DNA from 2 places in the Mesorhizobium sp. M1428 genome. Region 2 is predicted to be linked to the other one. Evidence: predicted binding sites of a transcription regulator. Region 2 holds the regulator's gene; the other holds the start of a gene.
The links. Region 2 encodes LexA, which represses DNA repair genes until DNA is damaged. Its sites were predicted from a motif close to TGTTCNNNNTGTGTTCNG; they were not measured.
Positions count from the first base shown of each region.

Region 1 (8,672 bases), on a different contig from region 2:
ATGCCGCCGGCGAGAACGGCGTCGCCTTTCTCGCCGGCGTTCTGCAGCAGCGGCATCAACTGATTGACCCGATCATAGGCAAGGCTCTCGAAAGCCAGCCGCCGCGGCATACGCTCATGTAGACAGAGGCGGGCAAGATCTTCGCGCATGGCTTGCAGGATGCGATTGACGGTGACCCAGGGGTCGGCGGGCAGCACGATGGCGAAGACGCCGATCGCCAGAAGAATGCCGACCAGGACCGATGCCGAATTGGCGAAGAACGGAAACGGATCGTAGGTCATCGCCTGATGTGGGCTGAGGAAGGCGAGGAAATTGATGGCAAAGGCCGTTGCCACGCCGACATAGCGCGGATTGGCCATGCCCAGTGCCGCTGGTACCAGGATCGGGACGACAAAGACCATGAACCATCCGAAGCCTGGCAAAGCCGGAAGCGCCAACTGGCCGATGAGAAACGCAAAGGGCAGGGCGAGCAACGTGCCCTCGAAGAAGTTCCATGCCGACCGGATCGGATCGGGGCGAGCGGCAAACAGGCTGGAGACGACGGCGACCAGAATGACCGTGCCCGTCGCGTCCGACCATTTCGTAGCCAGCCAGAAGCCGGCGACCAGGAGCGTGGCGATTGCTGCGCGCACGGCATTGCGCGATGCCGCACGGTAATCGCGGTGCACCACCAGCGCCGGCTGCCGCCGTTCGCGACTGGCACGAGACGGGGGAGAGCGGAGTGCATCCAGGCCGCGCAGCACTTGCTGCATGGCCTCGGCGAAGTCGGCGGCAATGGTTAGGCGGGTGACAGTGCCAGCCCAGTCAGTGTCTTGCCCGGCCGCGATGTCAGGCATCTGCCGCGCCTTGCCGGCGATTGCGTCGAGCCGCGCCACCCAGGGCGCCGTATCGTCCAGCGCGCCCGACTTGGCTACCAGTTCGCCGACAACGGCCTGCAACTCGGCGCGAACGGGGATGAGGGCTGCATTCTTCGGAGCGGCATGGGCATGCAGCGCACGCGCCGCTGACAGGGCCGACAGAAGCTGACCGATGGTACGCCGGACCGGATAGGCGCGGGTGGCGAGGCTGGGCCCCTCCAGCCTTGCGTAGGTGCGCATCTCGCCGAGCGTCTGGACATCGCCGATCAGCTTGCTGTGCAGCCCGGCAAGCTTTTCCGTATCGCCGCCGGAAAAAGCGCCGTCCGCGTAGGCCGCCAGGTCGAGAATGCTGCGTTTCAGTCTTGAAATGATGGCGTCGGCGGCCAGTTTCGGCAGGATCAGCCGGCTGGTAAGCGCAGCGCAGAAGATACCAAGCACGATTTCCGCGCAGCGCGCCACGGCGAGATCGATGACGAGGTGCGGCTGGCCGAAAGCCGGCAGGCCGATGATCATCGCGGTGTAGCCGGCAAGCGCCGCGCCATAGGCCTCCGGATTGCGTAGCAGCGACGAGACCAGCGTGCAGATGCCGATCCAGACGGCAAGAACTGCAACCAGCAACCACGAGTTGGCACCGAAGACAGTGGTAATGCCGATCGCCGCCAGCGCGCCGGCAAGCGTGCCGAGGAGACGATAAAACCCCTTCGCCAGCACCATGCCGGCGACCGGCTGTGCGACGATGAACACCGTCATCATCGCCCATTGCGGGTGGTCGAGCTTCAGCGCATAGGCGGCCAAAAGCGCGATGAGGCCGGCCGAAACGGTGCGCAGGGCAAAGATCCAGTCCGAGCGCGTCGGCCGCGTCAGGCCAGCGATCCGCGTGCCGATATCGTCCTTCAGCCGCGCCCAGGTCAAGTGCTCGTCTCCAGCTCAGAAGGCCAAGCTAGCGGCGGGAGCTCAGATATCCAGCACTTCCGTCTCGGCGAATTCCGCGCGTTCCTGGATGAAGCGGAAGCGGGCCTCGGGCTTGGTGCCCATCAGGGCGTCGACAGCATCCTTTGTCGCCGCCTCGGCGTCGATCACATCGACCCGCAGCAGCGTGCGCTTTTTCGGGTCCATGGTGGTTTCCTTGAGCTGAGCAGCCATCATTTCGCCCAGCCCCTTGAAGCGGCCGATTTCGACCTTGCCGCGCCCGGTGAATTCGGTGCGCAGGAGTTCGTCCTTATGCGCATCGTTGCGGGCATAGGCGACCTTGCCGCCTTGCCGGATCGAATACAGCGGCGGCACCGCCAGATAGAGATGGCCGCCGCGGACCAGGCTTGGCATCTCCTGGTAGAAGAAGGTGATCAGCAGCGAGGCGATATGGGCGCCGTCGACGTCGGCATCGGTCATGATGATAACCCGATCGTAACGCAGGTCCTCGTCGCGATATCTCGAGCGCGTACCGCAGCCAAGCGCCTGGATGAGGTCGGATATCTGCTGGTTGCCGGCCAGCTTGTCGCTGCCGGCGCTGGCGACGTTGAGGATCTTGCCGCGCAGCGGCAGCACCGCCTGGCTGGCGCGGTCGCGCGCCTGCTTTGCCGAACCGCCGGCCGAATCGCCCTCGACGATGAAGAGCTCGGCACCGGCGGCGGCATTCTGCGTGCAGTCGGCGAGCTTGCCGGGCAGGCGCAGCTTGCGCACCGCACTCTTGCGCGACACTTCCTTTTCCTGGCGGCGGCGCACCCGCTCGTCGGCGCGCGCGATCACCCATTCGAGCAGTTTCGACGCTTCCTGCGGATTATCGGCCAGCCAGTGGTCGAACGGGTCGCGGATAGCGCTTTCGACGATGCGGATCGCCTCGATCGTCGCCAGCCTGTCCTTGGTCTGGCCGACGAATTCCGGCTCGCGGATGAACACCGATAGCATGCCCGCTGCAGAGATCATCACATCCTCGGAAGTGACGATCGAGGCGCGCTTGTTGCCGACTAGATCGGCGTAGGCGCGCAAGCCGCGCGTCAGGACGTTGCGGAAGCCGGCCTCATGCGTGCCGCCTTCGGCGGTCGGAATGGTGTTGCAATAGGAATTGATAAAACCGTCGCCGCCGAACCAGGTCACGGCCCATTCGAGCGAGCCGTGACCGCCCTGCTTCTCGCTCTTGCCGGCGAACATTTCACGGGTCACCTGGAATTCGTCGCCGAGCGAGGCTTTCAGATAGTCCTTGAGGCCGCCCGGAAAATGGAATTCTGCCTTGGCCGGCGTCGTGTCCTTTTCCTTGATCAGCGAGGGATCGCAGGTCCAGCGGATTTCGACACCGCCGAACAGGTAGGCCTTTGACCGCGCCATGCGGTAGAGCCGGGCCGGCTCGAACGCAGCACCCTTGCCGAAAATCTGCTCGTCTGGATGGAAGCGGATCTTCGTGCCGCGGCGATTGTGCACCTCGCCGAGCTGCTCAAGGCCGGTCACCGGAACGCCTCGCGAGAAGCGCTGGCGATAGAGCTTGCGCCCAATCGCGACCTCGACCTCGAGATGGTCGGACAGTGCGTTGACCACGGAAACGCCGACACCGTGCAGACCTCCCGAAGTTTCGTAGACCTTGCTGTCGAACTTGCCGCCTGAATGCAGCGTCGTCATGATGAGTTCGAGCGCCGGCTTCTTGAATTTCGGGTGCGGATCGACCGGAATGCCGCGGCCATTGTCGGTAACGGACAGGTATCCATCGGCGGAAAGCTCGACATCGATGAAGGTCGCATGGCCGGCGACCGCCTCGTCCATCGAATTGTCGATGACCTCGGCAAACAGATGGTGCATCGCCTTGTCGTCGGTGCCGCCAATGTACATGCCCGGGCGCCGTCGCACCGGCTCCAGCCCCTCCAGCACCTCGATGTCGGCGGCACTGTAGCTCTCGCTGGCGTCGCGGGGCGCCGGCCGCTTCGCCGCCTGCACCAGCGGGTCGGCCGGGCGCGCGGCGGCGCGAGCCGGTTGCGGCTGCTTGTCCAATTTGGCGAAAAGATCGTTGTTGTCGTCCATGCCGGTCCTGGATTCCGATGCTGCGAATCACCACCCGATACTGCCACGCTTTTCGCGGGCAGGCGACGGAGGTTCCTGTTACGTTCGAGGATAGAGCCTCTTACTGCAAAACCATTCGACAACCAAGCGGCGGAAATGGGGTCGAAGCCTAGAGCATCGACGCTTTATAAACCTTGTCCGAAGGTTACGCCGCAAGGTTGGCTGAAAAACGAGATCCGCGAACTGTCGCTGACCTAGAATGCAGCGGAACCCTCAAGAGGCTGTCGCTTAAGCATGTTGGATTACAGTTCGCTCCTGCTCGCGGCGGCGCTGTCGGGCACGTGCCTCAGCATCACCATGTTTGCGATCTGGTTCACCGCGCCACAGGCACGCTTTGTGCTGACGGTGGCGTGCGGCATTCTCGTGCTCGTCGCACATGTAGTGTTGTTCTGGCATTACACCAGGGATCCAAGCGCCTGGCTTTGCCAGATCGTGCTTGCGCTTCTCAGCCTCGGTTTTCTGATTATCTGCCTGTCGGCCATGCAATATCTCGGCATGCGCGACTACAGGCGCGCCATCTTGCCGACCTTGCTTGCGATGGCTGTTTGCGCGGGCGCGACATATCTTGGGTTTGATGGCGTCGGATTTATTGTCACCTACGCGACGGTAACGGCGCTGCTCTCGCTCATCGGAGCGATGTTCTGGATTGAGGGTGGTCACGATCGCCGGATATTGCTGGTCGTCTCGTTCCTGAGCGGCGTCTGTGCCCTGTCGTTCGGACTTTGCGGCGCGGTCTTGTTGGTCAAGGGCCAATGGGTGCTCGGTGTAGCACCGGACAATTGGGCCGAGCGGGTGAATTCCGTCGTAGCCGTCGCCTGCATGACCGGGCTCGGCGCATTGACGCTCTCCCTGCACCATTTGCAGGCGCAGATCGAATTGAAGGCCGAAACGATGACCGATCCATTGACCGGGCTGATGAACCGGCGGGCGTTGACGGCACTCTACGGCGAGCGGGTCTTCGGTCCGTTCATGTCCGTCGCCATGTTCGACCTCGACCATTTCAAGAGGACGAACGACGTATTCGGTCACCCGGTCGGCGACCAGGTTCTGCGCCGCTTTGCCGCCGTCATCAGGAAATACGCCAGAACCGGCGTCGACGCCTTCCGGTTGGGCGGCGAGGAATTCGTCCTCGTCATGTCGCGGATGACGGAAGAGAAGGCCTATGATGTTGCGAGCAAGATCAGCGTCGCCTTCGGCACGGAAGTCGTGGCCACCCAACTTGGTCCGTTGCGAAGCACAGTCAGCGGCGGCATCGGCTTTGGCGGAACAAGCGGCACCGGTCTCGACGATGTGCTGGCCGAAGCCGACGCAGCACTCTATGCGGCAAAGCGCGCCGGGCGAAATCGCGTCGTCGCCCGGGACCGCGCGAGCAAGGCCGACGAGCCGGCCTTGCGTTCTGCCTGATTGGGATTTCTATCTTCTTGTTAGACCCATGATCTTGTCCGAAAACCGGATTGCCTTTTCGGAATCATGATCTACTCCGCTGCGCCCAGATATTCCGACAGCGGCGGACAGGAGCAGACAAGGTTGCGGTCGCCGGCGACGTTGTCGATGCGTGACACCGGCGGCCAGTATTTTGCCGCCGTATCGGCATCGCCGGCGGGGTAGGCCGCTTCCAGACGGGAATAGGGATGGGTCCACTGGCCGGCCAATGCCTCGGCGGCGGTGTGCGGGGCGTTGACCAGAGGATTGTCGGCCAACGGCCATTCGCCCCTCGCCACCTTGGCTGCCTCGCCGGCTATGGCGATCATCGCCTCGCAGAAGCGATCCAGCTCGCGCTTGGGCTCGGACTCGGTCGGCTCGACCATCAGCGTGCCGGCCACCGGGAATGACATGGTCGGCGCGTGGAAGCCATAGTCGATCAGCCGCTTGGCGATGTCGTCGACGCTGATGCCGGCGCTGTCCTTGAGCACGCGGGTGTCGAGGATGCATTCATGCGCGACGCGTCCGTTGCGCCCCTTGTAAAGCAGGGGGAAATACTCGCCAAGCCGGGTCGCCACATAGTTGGCGGAGATGATCGCCGTCTCGGTCGCTTGCTTCAGGCCGGAAGCGCCCATCATGCGAATATACATCCAGGTGATCGGCAGGATGCAGGCACTGCCGAACGGTGCCGCCGCCACGGCATGGGCCGAGCCTTCGGTGACGTGGCCGGGCAGATATGGCTTCAGGTGCGCCTTGACGCCGATCGGTCCGACGCCAGGGCCGCCGCCGCCATGCGGGATGCAGAAAGTCTTGTGCAGGTTCATGTGGCAGACGTCGGCGCCGATATCGCCGGGACGGGCGAGACCGACCAGCGCGTTCAGGTTGGCGCCGTCGAAATAGACCTGGCCGCCATGGCTGTGGACGAGGGCACAAAGGTCGCGCGCGCCTTCCTCGAAGACGCCATGCGTCGAAGGATAGGTGAACATCAGCGCCGCAAGGTTGTGCGCATGCTCGGCCGCTTTGGCTTGCAGGTCGGCCATGTCGATATTGCCGTCTTCGGTGCAGCGCACGACGACGACGCTCATGCCGGCCATGGCCGCGCTTGCCGGATTGGTGCCATGCGCCGAGGACGGGATCAGGCAGACGGTGCGATGGCCTTCGCCGCGCGACAGATGATAGCCGCGAATGGCGAGCAGCCCGGCATATTCGCCCTGGCTGCCGGCATTGGGCTGCAGGGTCACCGCGTCGAAGCCAGTGATCTCCGCCAGCCAGCCTTCCAGCTCCTCGATCATGGCGCGATAGCCTATCGAATGGTTTGCCGGGGCGAAGGGATGCAGGTTGGCGACATCAGGCCAACTCACCGGCATCATTTCGGCGGCGGCGTTGAGCTTCATGGTGCAGGAGCCGAGCGGGATCATGGCGCGGTCAAGCGCCAGGTCCTTGTCGGCCAGCCGGCGCAGGAAGCGCATCATGTCGGTTTCCGAGTGGTTTTCGCGGAAGACGGGCTGGGTGAGGAACTCCTTGCCACGCGGTTTTCCTGGCATGGAACTGCCGGCGGCAACGCCGGCCTTGGCGCCGAAAAGTGCTGCGATTGCCTCCAGATCGGCTTCGGTGGAGGTCTCGTCAAAGCTGATGCCGACATGGTCGGCGTCGATGACGCGCAGCAGCCGGCCCGTCTTTTCTGCGGCGGCGGCAATCGCGCCGGCTCTGCCCTCCACTTCCACGGTCACCGTGTCGAAGCGGCTGTCGCCGAGCACCGAAACGCCCGCTGCCTTGAGGCCGGCAGCCAGGCGGTTGGCCAGCGTGTGGACGCGGCCGGCAATCGCCTGCAGCCCGGCAGGGCCGTGCCAGATCGCATAGGCCGTCGCCATATTGGCGAGCAGCGCCTGTGCGGTGCAGATGTTGGAGGTCGCCCTGTCGCGGCGGATATGCTGTTCGCGTGTCTGCAAAGCGAGGCGGTAACCGGGACGGCCCTTGCTATCCGTCGACTGGCCAACGAGCCGGCCGGGCATCAGCCGAGTCAGCCTGTCGGAGACGGCGCAATAGGCGGCGTGCGGCCCGCCAAAGCCCATCGGCACGCCAAAACGCTGCATCGGGCCGACGGCGATGTCGGCGCCAAGCCTGGCCGGCGCATCGGTCAGCGTCAGGCCGAGCGGGTCGGCGATGAAGACGACCAGCGCGCCGGCAGCACGGGCCTTGTCGATCGCTGCCTTGTGATTGCCGTACACGCCGAATGTATCGGGCCAGGAGACCAGCAGGGCGGCGGTGTTGTCGTCGATCACCTCGCCGTCCACCTCGATGCCAAGCGGCTCGGCACGGGTGCGCACGACGTCCAGCGTCTGCGGGTGCGGCGTGCCGGCCAGTGCCACCTTGGTGCGCTTGTCGCGATGATGGCGCAGCGCGATGCCGACAGCTTCGGCCACCGCCGTCGCCTCGTCGAGCAGCGAGGCCGACGCCACCGGCAGGCCGGTCAGTTCCGTCACCAGCGTCTGGAAATTGAACAGCATTTCCAGCCGGCCCTGGCTGATCTCGGCCTGGTAAGGCGTGTAAGCGGTATACCAGGCCGGGTTCTCGAACAGGTTGCGCTGGATCACCGGCGGCACATGGACGCCATGATAGCCGGTACCGATGAAGCTCTTCAGCACCGTGTTCTTTGCCATCGTCGCCGCGAGCTCGGTCAGCGCTTCCGCTTCGCTTGCGGGCGCGGGCAGGGCCAGCGGCCGGTCGAGCCGGATCGACTTCGGCACTGCCTGGCTGATCAGCGTCTCGACCGAAGGAACGCCGATCGTCGCCAGCATGGCTCTGACGTCATGGAGGCCCGGGCCGATATGGCGAGCCGAGAAGGGATAGGGTGCTGCGGTCATCTTCCTGGTCCTGCTATCAACCAATATGGGCTTTGTAAGCGGCTTCATCGAGGAGCCCGTCGAGCTGGCTTTCATTGGCCAGCTTCATCTTCCACAGCCAGCCGTCGCCGGTTGCCGCCGAATTGACGAGCGAAGGATCCGATGACAGCGCGGTGTTGGCCTCGGTGATCTCGCCGTCGACCGGCGCGTAGACATCCGATGCGGCCTTGACCGATTCGACCACTACGGCGGTGTCACCCTTGGCCAGTTTTCTGCCCAATTCCGGCAGCTCGACAAAGACGAGGTCGCCGAGCTGCTGCTGTGCGTAGTCGGTGATACCGACCGTGGCGATGCCGCCCTCGACGCGCAGCCATTCGTGATCTTCGGTGAAATAGGTCTTTGCCATTGAAATCATCCTTTGCGGTAGCGATGGGGCGTGAAGGGCAAGGGGTGGATGTCGACCGGGATTTTCGTCCCGCGGACATCGGCGAACAGTTTTGCGCCG
Region 1 is NZ_JAMYKT010000025.1:43,380-52,051, reverse strand. It holds gene NKG60_RS26085 (FUSC family protein) at 1-1,769, opposite strand, end outside; gene parE (DNA topoisomerase IV subunit B) at 1,812-3,863, opposite strand; gene NKG60_RS26075 (GGDEF domain-containing protein) at 4,137-5,306, shown strand; gene gcvP (aminomethyl-transferring glycine dehydrogenase) at 5,378-8,188, opposite strand; gene gcvH (glycine cleavage system protein GcvH) at 8,205-8,573, opposite strand; gene gcvT (glycine cleavage system aminomethyltransferase GcvT) at 8,579-8,672, opposite strand, start outside.
Region 1: parE (DNA topoisomerase IV subunit B) is a predicted target of LexA. The motif match lies at 3,934-3,951, and genes of this name have one in related genera.

Region 2 (8,672 bases):
TCATGCGCATGGCGCAGCCGCTAATCAAAGTATGGAGCGCAGCCTTGCCCAATCTCATTGCCGACCGGCCGGTTGTGCCGGAACACTACAATCAATATGTGCGGCCGCATTATCTGGCGCGGCAGCTGGAAGCGCTGTTCTCCGATACCGCCTACCGCACCTGGCAGAAGCACGGTTTTGCCGAGATTGCCGGGCGTATGGCAACCGCCAAGCCGTCAGGCGAGATTGCCGCTGGGGTGGTGATGGGCATGGTGAGGAAGTGAGTGAACGGTGAATAGTGAATTGTGAATAGTGGTTTCCATGGACAGGGAGCGACGCTTCGCTGCTCCCATTCACCATCTTCACCGCTTCGCGATCGGCACGTAATCCCGTTCCGGCGCGCCGGTATAGAGCTGGCGCGGGCGACCGATCTTCTGGTGCGGGTCCTCGATCATCTCCTTCCACTGCGCGATCCAGCCGACGGTACGGGCGACCGCGAACAGCACGGTGAACATGGTGGTGGGGAAGCCCAGCGCCTTCAGCGTGATGCCGGAATAGAAATCGACGTTCGGATAGAGCTTCTTCTCGATGAAATAGGAATCGGTCAGCGCGATTTTTTCCAGCTCCATGGCGATGTCGAGCAGCGGATCGTCCTTGATGCCGAGCTCGCCCAGGACCTCGTGCGCGGTCTTCTGCATGATCTTGGCGCGCGGATCGTAGTTCTTGTAAACGCGGTGGCCAAATCCCATCAATCGGAACGGATCGTTCTTATCCTTGGCGCGCGCAATGAATTCCGGGATGTGATCGACATGGCCGATCTCGCCCAGCATGTTCAGGGCTGCCTCGTTGGCGCCGCCATGTGCGGGACCCCACAGGCAGGCGATGCCGGCAGCAATACAGGCAAAGGGATTGGCGCCCGACGAGCCAGCCAGGCGGACGGTCGAAGTCGAGGCGTTCTGTTCGTGATCGGCGTGCAGGATGAAGATGCGCTCCATCGCGCGCGCCAGCACCGGATTGATCTTGTATTCCTCGCAAGGCACGGCGAAGCACATATGCAGGAAATTGGCTGCGAAATTCAGCTCGTTCTTCGGGTAAATGAATGGCTGGCCGATGTGGTATTTATAGGCCATCGCCGCGATCGTCGGCATCTTGGCGATCAGCCGCATTGAGGCGACCATACGTTGATAAGGGTCCGAGATGTCGGTGGAATCGTGATAGAAGGCCGACAGCGCGCCAACCACGCCGCACATCACCGCCATCGGATGCGCATCGCGGCGGAAGCCGGTGAAAAAGCGCGACATCTGCTCATGCACCATGGTGTGGCGCGTCACCCGGTAGTCGAAATCGTCCTTCTGCGCCTTGGTCGGTAGTTCACCATAGAGCAAGAGATAGCAGACTTCGAGGAAGTCGCCGTGCTCGGCCAATTGGTCGATCGGGTAGCCGCGGTGCAAAAGAATGCCGGCATCGCCATCGATGAAGGTGATTTCCGATTCGCAGCTCGCCGTCGACGTAAAGCCGGGATCGTAGGTAAAGACGCCGGCAGTGTTGTAGAGCGAACCGATGTCGATGACGTCAGGTCCTACCGAACCACTTCGTATCTTGAATTCATGGGTTTTGCCGCCGAGTTCCAGCTTTGCCGTGGATGCCTGGGTTTTGCCGCCAAATTCCATTTTTGTCGCAGGTTCGGTCATAGCAAACTCCTTTTTGTTTCCTCAGGCCGGCAAAGGCAAAATATCTGAACCCAACACGTCAAAAGCATCGGAATACGCACATTTGCGCCCGCAATTGAATCTGCGCGCCAGATTAGGCCAAGACCCAATGTTGCACTGCGAAACACACCTTTCAATGCCAATCTTCTTGGGCCAGTTTGCTAATCGATTTGATCAGCGATCCGCGCCAGGCTTTCCTCGCGGCCAAGCACGGCAAGCACATCAAAGACACCTGGCGAGGTACTTTTGCCGGTGAGCGCGGCGCGCAAAGGTTGGGCCACGGCGCCGAGTTTATGGCCGCCTGCCTGCGCATAGTCGCGGATCGCGGCTTCCGCTGAGGCGGCAGACCAGTCCGACACCATGGCTAGTGCCGCATGAGCGCCCTGCAGGATCGCGCGCGCCTCACCGCTGAGTAGCGCCGCCGCCTTCTCGTCGACCGGCAGCGGCCGCTCGACGAACAGGAATGCAGCCCCTTCAACAAGTTCGACCAGCGTCTTGGCGCGCTCCTTCAGGCCCGGCAAAGCGGCAAGCAGTTGCGCCCTGCGTCCGTCGTCGAGGCGCGCGGCGATTGCCGGGCCGCCTTCGAGATAGGGCAGAGTGGCGACGAAGATGTCGAGCAGCGCGGTGTCGTTCATCCGGCGCATATGCACGCCATTAAGCGCCTCGAGCTTGGCGAAGTCGAAACGGGCGGCGCCCTTGTTGACGTCGCCAATGTCGAACCATGCGATCATGTCGGCGATCGACATGATCTCATCGTCGCCGTGGCTCCAGCCAAGCCTCGCCAGATAGTTGAGCAGCGCCTCCGGCAGGTAGCCCATGGCGCGATAGGCCTCGACGCCAAGCGCACCGTGCCGCTTCGACAGCTTGGCGCCGTCGGCACCGTGGATCAGCGGGATATGCGACATCGACGGCACCTCCCAGCCCATGGCCTGGTAGATTACGGTCTGGCGTGCGGCGTTGGTCAAATGATCGTCGCCGCGGATGATGTGGGTGATGCCCATGTCGTGATCGTCGACGACGACGGCATGCATGTAGGTTGGATTGCCGTCCGAGCGCAGAATAATGAAATCGTCGAGATCCTTGTTGGGAAAGCGCACGTCGCCCTGGACGCGGTCATGTACCACCGTCTCGCCGTCTGTCGGCGCCTTGATGCGGATCGCCCCCTTGGCGCCGGGCGGCGCCTCCGACGGGTCGCGGTCGCGCCAGCGTCCGTCATAGCGGGGAGGCAGCCCCTTGGCCCGTGCGCTCTCGCGCATTGCTTCCAGCTCGGCAGGCGTCGCATAACAATAATAGGCCTTGCCCGTGCGAACGAGCTCCTCGGCCACCTCGCGATGGCGCGGCGCACGCTCGAACTGCGACACCGGCTCGCCGTCCCATGTCAGGCCAAGCCAGGAAAGCCCGTCGAGAATGGCCGCGGTTGCCGCATCGGTGGAGCGCTCGCGGTCGGTGTCCTCGATGCGCAGCAGCATCGTGCCGCCTGTGTGCTTGGCATACAGCCAGTTGAACAGCGCCGTGCGCGCGCCGCCAATGTGCAGATAGCCGGTGGGCGAGGGGGCAAAACGGGTGACGACCTTATCGGGCATGGAACTCTCAGGCGGGCGAAGGAAGTGGGTTTGCGGACTTTCGCGCGTTGCGCGTTCATGTAGCATAGGAGGTCGAGGGCGCAAGGGGCAGACCCGATGGCTGTGCGAGGCCGTGGTGCGGGCGAGGGCGAGGACGCTGGCAGCGGCGTCAGCGAACGCTTGCTGTTTGCCGCTCCCCTGCCTGTCCTTCCGGCACCGGCATTGCTGCCCGCTCCGCGCTTTGATGCTCCGTCGCTGCCGGCCAGCGACCCCGCAACGGTTCCCGTGCCCGCGGGCGAGCCCATCGTGCGCCTACGCCGTCGCTTCCGCCTCCCGTCACCGTCCCGTATCCGCAATAGCATAACCTCGGCGGCCGGCCTGGAACTCGACCGCGGCATCGCCTTCCTGCTGGTGCCGGTGTTCCTCGCATGCGGGGTGGTCGTGTATTTCGCGATGGCGGCCGAGCCGGCCTTCCCACAGCCGATCGCTATCGTCGCCTTGGCAGCCCTTTGTGCCGTCGTCTCGCGGTCATGGCCCAGGACGCGCCTGTGCTTCATAGTGGCGTTGCTCTGCGCGCTTGGCGTGCTTGCCGCCAAGTTCGAGACCTGGCGTGTCGGGACGCATATGCTCGGTTCCGAAATCTCGACGCGGCTGACGGGTCGCGTCGTATCGTACGAGCCCATGGCGAGCGGCCGCATCAGGCTGACGATCGATGTGATCTCAACCGCCAGGCCGACACTGCGTTACATGCCGGAACGGGTCCGCGTTTCGGCGATGAAAATACCGGCTGAGCTGACCGCCGGTTCCGAGATCGCCGGCTATGTGCGGCTGCTGCCGCCGACCGGGCCGGTGCGGCCCGACAGCTATGATTTCTCCTTCGACAGCTATTTCGCCGGTATCGGCGGCAGCGGCTTTTTTCTCGGCAATCCGAAAGTCGTGTCGTCGGGCAGCATGCCGCTTGCCGCGCGGCTTTCTTCTGCGATCGAAGACGCGCGCGAATCCATCGCCGACCATATCCGCAGCCGCATCGGCGGCGCCGAGGGCGAGATTGCTGCTGCGCTGATCGTCGGCGTGCGCGCCGGCATTCCCGAGGAGATCAACGAAGCGATGCGGCGTACAGGCATCTATCACATCATCTCTATCTCGGGGCTGCATATGGCGTTGGTCGCCGGCACCATCATGGCGCTGCTACGCGGCGCCTTTGCGCTGTTTCCCGATTTCTCATCGCGACGGCCGGTCAAGAAATATGCCGCGGCCGCCGCGCTTTTTTCGATTGCGGCCTACCTCGTCTTTTCCGGCATTGTGGTAGCGGCCGAACGCAGCTTCATCATGCTGGCGGTGATGCTTATCGCCGTGCTGTTCGACCGGGCCGCGCTCACCATGCGCAACCTGGCGATCTCGGCCATCGCGGTCATTCTGGTGTCGCCACACGAGGTGGTCGGTCCGAGCTTCCAGATGTCCTTCGCCGCGACGGCGGCCCTTGTCGGCGCCTATGCCGGCTGGTCCGACTACCGCGCCGGCAGGGCCACCACGCCGCCGCCGCGGCGGTCGCCGCTACGCCTCGCCACGCGAAAGGTCCTGCTGGGCATGGGCGGCCTGGCGATGACCTCAATCATTGCAGGGAGCGCCACGGCGCTTTTCGCCATATGGCATTTCCAGCGCGTGGCGCCGCTCAGCCTGTTGGCCAATCTGGCCATCATGCCCATCGTCTCACTGGTCGTCATGCCCTTCGCCGTCCTCAGTGCGCTGGCGATGCCGTTCGGCGCGGATGGGCCTTTCCTATACGTGATGGGCAAGGGGCTGACGGCGATGATCGCCCTGTCCGGGTGGATCTCCGAGCGCTCGCCAATCGATGCGGTTGGGCTGATTTCGCTGAGATCCGTCCTTTTGGTGACGATCGCCCTTGTCATTGCCAGCATGGCGACGACCTGGTTGCGGCTGGCGGCACTTCCTTTTGCGCTCGCCGGCTTGCTAACGACAACCCAGACGCGCGTACCCGATGTATTGATCTCGGAGGACGCACGGTTGGTCGCGCTGCCGATCGACAGCGGTGAACTCGCGGTCAACCGGGCACGCCCGAATGAGTTCACCATCGACAACTGGAAACGCGCGCTCACATCAGAGGCTATCGTCGCGCCGGAAACACCTGGAAAGAACGATCCGCAATTCGACATTGCCGATCCGGCCGACCTACCGCCGGGTATGCCGTTCATTTGCACGGACGGCCTCTGCCTTGCCAGGCATCCATCCGGCGCGATCATCGCACAAGCCAAGGACCGCGATACTGCGCGGCCAGCCTGCGCCTTTGCCAGTTTGATCGTCATCGACGACGCCACCGCCCATAACCCCTGCTACTACGACCGGCTGGTCCTCGTCGTCACCAAACGGCAACTGGCGCGCGCGGGAAGTGCCGCCGTCTATTTCGATCCACAAGCTGCAACACGCGCCGAAATCCGTTTCGCGGTCGAAAAATCATACCGGCCCTGGCACGTGCAGCGGAAATTTTCACGCGCGGCACGGGGCCTGCCGCCATACCGCAGGGCCGACAAACCCAAAGCCGGCGCCAAGGGCGGAACTCAGTAGCGGCGGATCAGTCCGACGAGCTTGCCTTGCACCTTGACCCTGTCTGGTCCGAAGATGCGCGTCTCGTAGGCCGGATTGGCGGCTTCCAGGGCGATCGAAGCGCCCTTGCGGCGGAACCGCTTCAGCGTCGCTTCCTCCTCGTCGACCAGTGCCACCACGATCTCACCGGGGCTCGCCGTATCGGCATTGCGGATGATCACCGTGTCGCCGTCGAAAATGCCAGCCTCGATCATCGAATCGCCTTTGACCTCGAGCGCATAATGCTCGCCGCCCATGATCATATCCGGCGGCACCGAAATCGAATGCGTCTGGTGCTGGATGGCGTCGATCGGCACACCGGCGGCGATGCGGCCCATCACCGGGATCGAAACGGCGGCGACGACATCGTCGTCATTTCCGGCCGCAGGGACGCGCGACGATGTCGGCTTGCCTTGCCGCGGACCGCCTTGCCCAAGACTGCCCTGGATGACACTCGGCGAGAACTTGCGTGCCGCATTGAGGCCGGGGGCGATCGAGTCAGGCAGGCGCAGCACCTCCAGCGCACGGGCCCGGTTGGGCAAACGGCGAATGAAGCCGCGCTCCTCCAGTGCCGTAATCAGCCGGTGGATTCCCGATTTGGAAGCCAGGTCGAGCGCTTCCTTCATCTCGTCGAAGGAAGGCGGGATACCGCTTTCCTTCAATCTTTCGTGGATGAACATAAGCAGTTCGTGTTGTTTGCGTGTCAGCATAGCGACCCCCAACAGAATCAGAAAAACAAACCCAGAACAAACACTATCTGTTCCAGTTGTGTTCCGCAACTGTTTAAAGTTTAATGAATGCGTTAAGGCTCGGGAAACAAACGACGTCCCCTAACCGGGGTACCCCACTTTCACCGTCGCGAGCCTCATCGCCTTGATTCTGCTTTCGTTTGCGCCCTTCTGGCTTCCCGGAAGGCCACATTGGCATCGGCCGTCGGTCGGCGGAGGGCACGGAAGTGAACCCCTATCGAGTGTGCGGTTTGGTCAATGCACCGTGAACGAAACGAACTCAAAACGCCAACCTCGGGTTAAGTCCTGGTTTCCACCGCCTGGTTAGGCTGCTTCTCGCCGGTGGAGCCTTCCTGCGCGCAACCAGGTGATGGAAGAACAGTCGATGCGTATCCGGCGTTGCATTGAATTTTGGGGGAGCAGGCAAATCATGACAGGAATTCCCGATCTCGCGGCCATAAAGGCGATGGATGCCGCAGATCCGCTGCGCGCGATGCGCGACCGCTTTGTGTTGCCGCAAGGAGTGATCTATCTCGACGGCAATTCGCTAGGAGCTGCTTCACGTGCCGCTTTCGATGAATTGCGCAAGGCCGCGACCGAAGAATGGTCGCATGATCTCATCCGCGCATGGAACACGGCCGGCTGGTTCAACATGCCGCTTGAACTTGGCGACCAGCTCGGGCGCCTGATCGGTGCCGCGGCCGGCCAGACGGTGGTCTGCGACACGACGTCGGTCAACATCTATAAACTGCTGCACGCCGCCATGGCCATGCGACCGGAGCGGCAGGTCATCGTCGCCGAGGGCGATAGTTTTCCGACGGACCTCTACATGGCTGAGGGTGTGGCTTCGACGCGAAAGGATACGCTGCTGCGCCTCTCGGGGGTCGACGCGCCGAGCATCGAAGAGCTGATCGACGAACGCACCGCTGTGGTGCTGGTCAACCACGTCAACTACAAGTCGGGCGAACTGCGCGACATGCCGGCGCTGACGCGCAGAGCCCAGGAAGCCGGGGCGATGATCGTCTGGGATCTCTGCCACACCGCTGGAGCGATGCCAGTCGAGCTCGACAAGGCAAACGCCGATTTTGCCGTTGGCTGCACCTACAAATATCTGAATGGCGGCCCGGGCGCGCCTGCTTTCATCTATGCGGCTGAGCGGCATCTTGCCGACATCCAGCAGCCGCTCACCGGCTGGTGGGGCCATGCACGGCCCTTCGCCTTCGAGCCAGGCTATGCGGCCGGCACCGGCATCCGCCGGTTTCTGTGCGGCACGCAGCCGGTCCTGTCGATGCGCACGCTTAAGGGCGCGCTCGACATCTGGAACGATGTCGACATGACGGCGGTGCGCAAGAAGAGCATCGCGCTGGCCGATCTGTTCATCGAGCTTGTCGAGGCAAAGTGCGGCACTTACGGGCTCACGCTCGAAAGCACGCGCGATGGGGAAAAACGCGGCAGCCAGATTTCATTCATGCATGAGCATGGCTACCAGATCATGCGCGCGCTGATCGAACGTGGCGTGATCGGCGATTTTCGCGCGCCATCGACCATGCGCTTCGGCTTCACCCCGCTCTATGTCGGCTATGCCGATGTCTGGCAGGCCGTCGAAGTACTTGAGGACATCCTGCGCACCGGTGCATGGAAGGATGCGCGCTTCGCCATCAAGACGGCTGTCACTTGAGATTGATGCGAGAGCTGGAGCCGTGAGGCTGGCGACGACGCGCCGCGCGATGCTCACGCTACGTCGCAAGGCCATATTGCCAGGGGAGGGCGCAGGGTGTTCGAACGTCACATTGCCGATTGGGACAACGCCTATGCCAACGGCGCCAACATAGCCAGCAGCGATCGCTGGCCGGCGGCCTGGGTTGAGCCCGCTCGGGTTTTCCGCGACGTGCTTTCGACCGAGGGCAGGGCGCGGCTCGACTTGGCCTATGGCGATAAGCCACGCAATCGGCTCGATCTTATCCTGCCGGCCACCAAGCCCAAGGGACTCGTGGTGTTCGTCCATGGCGGCTACTGGATGGCATTCGACAAGAGTTTCTGGTCGCATCTTGCCGCTGGCGCTGTTGATCGCGGCTATGCGGTTGCGATGCCGT
Region 2 is NZ_JAMYKT010000005.1:158,309-166,980, reverse strand. It holds gene lpxB (lipid-A-disaccharide synthase) at 1-263, shown strand, start outside; gene gltA (citrate synthase) at 342-1,670, opposite strand; gene gltX (glutamate--tRNA ligase) at 1,850-3,271, opposite strand; gene NKG60_RS09625 (ComEC/Rec2 family competence protein) at 3,368-5,833, shown strand; gene lexA (transcriptional repressor LexA) at 5,827-6,561, opposite strand; gene kynU (kynureninase) at 7,010-8,257, shown strand; gene NKG60_RS09610 (hormone-sensitive lipase) at 8,354-8,672, shown strand, end outside.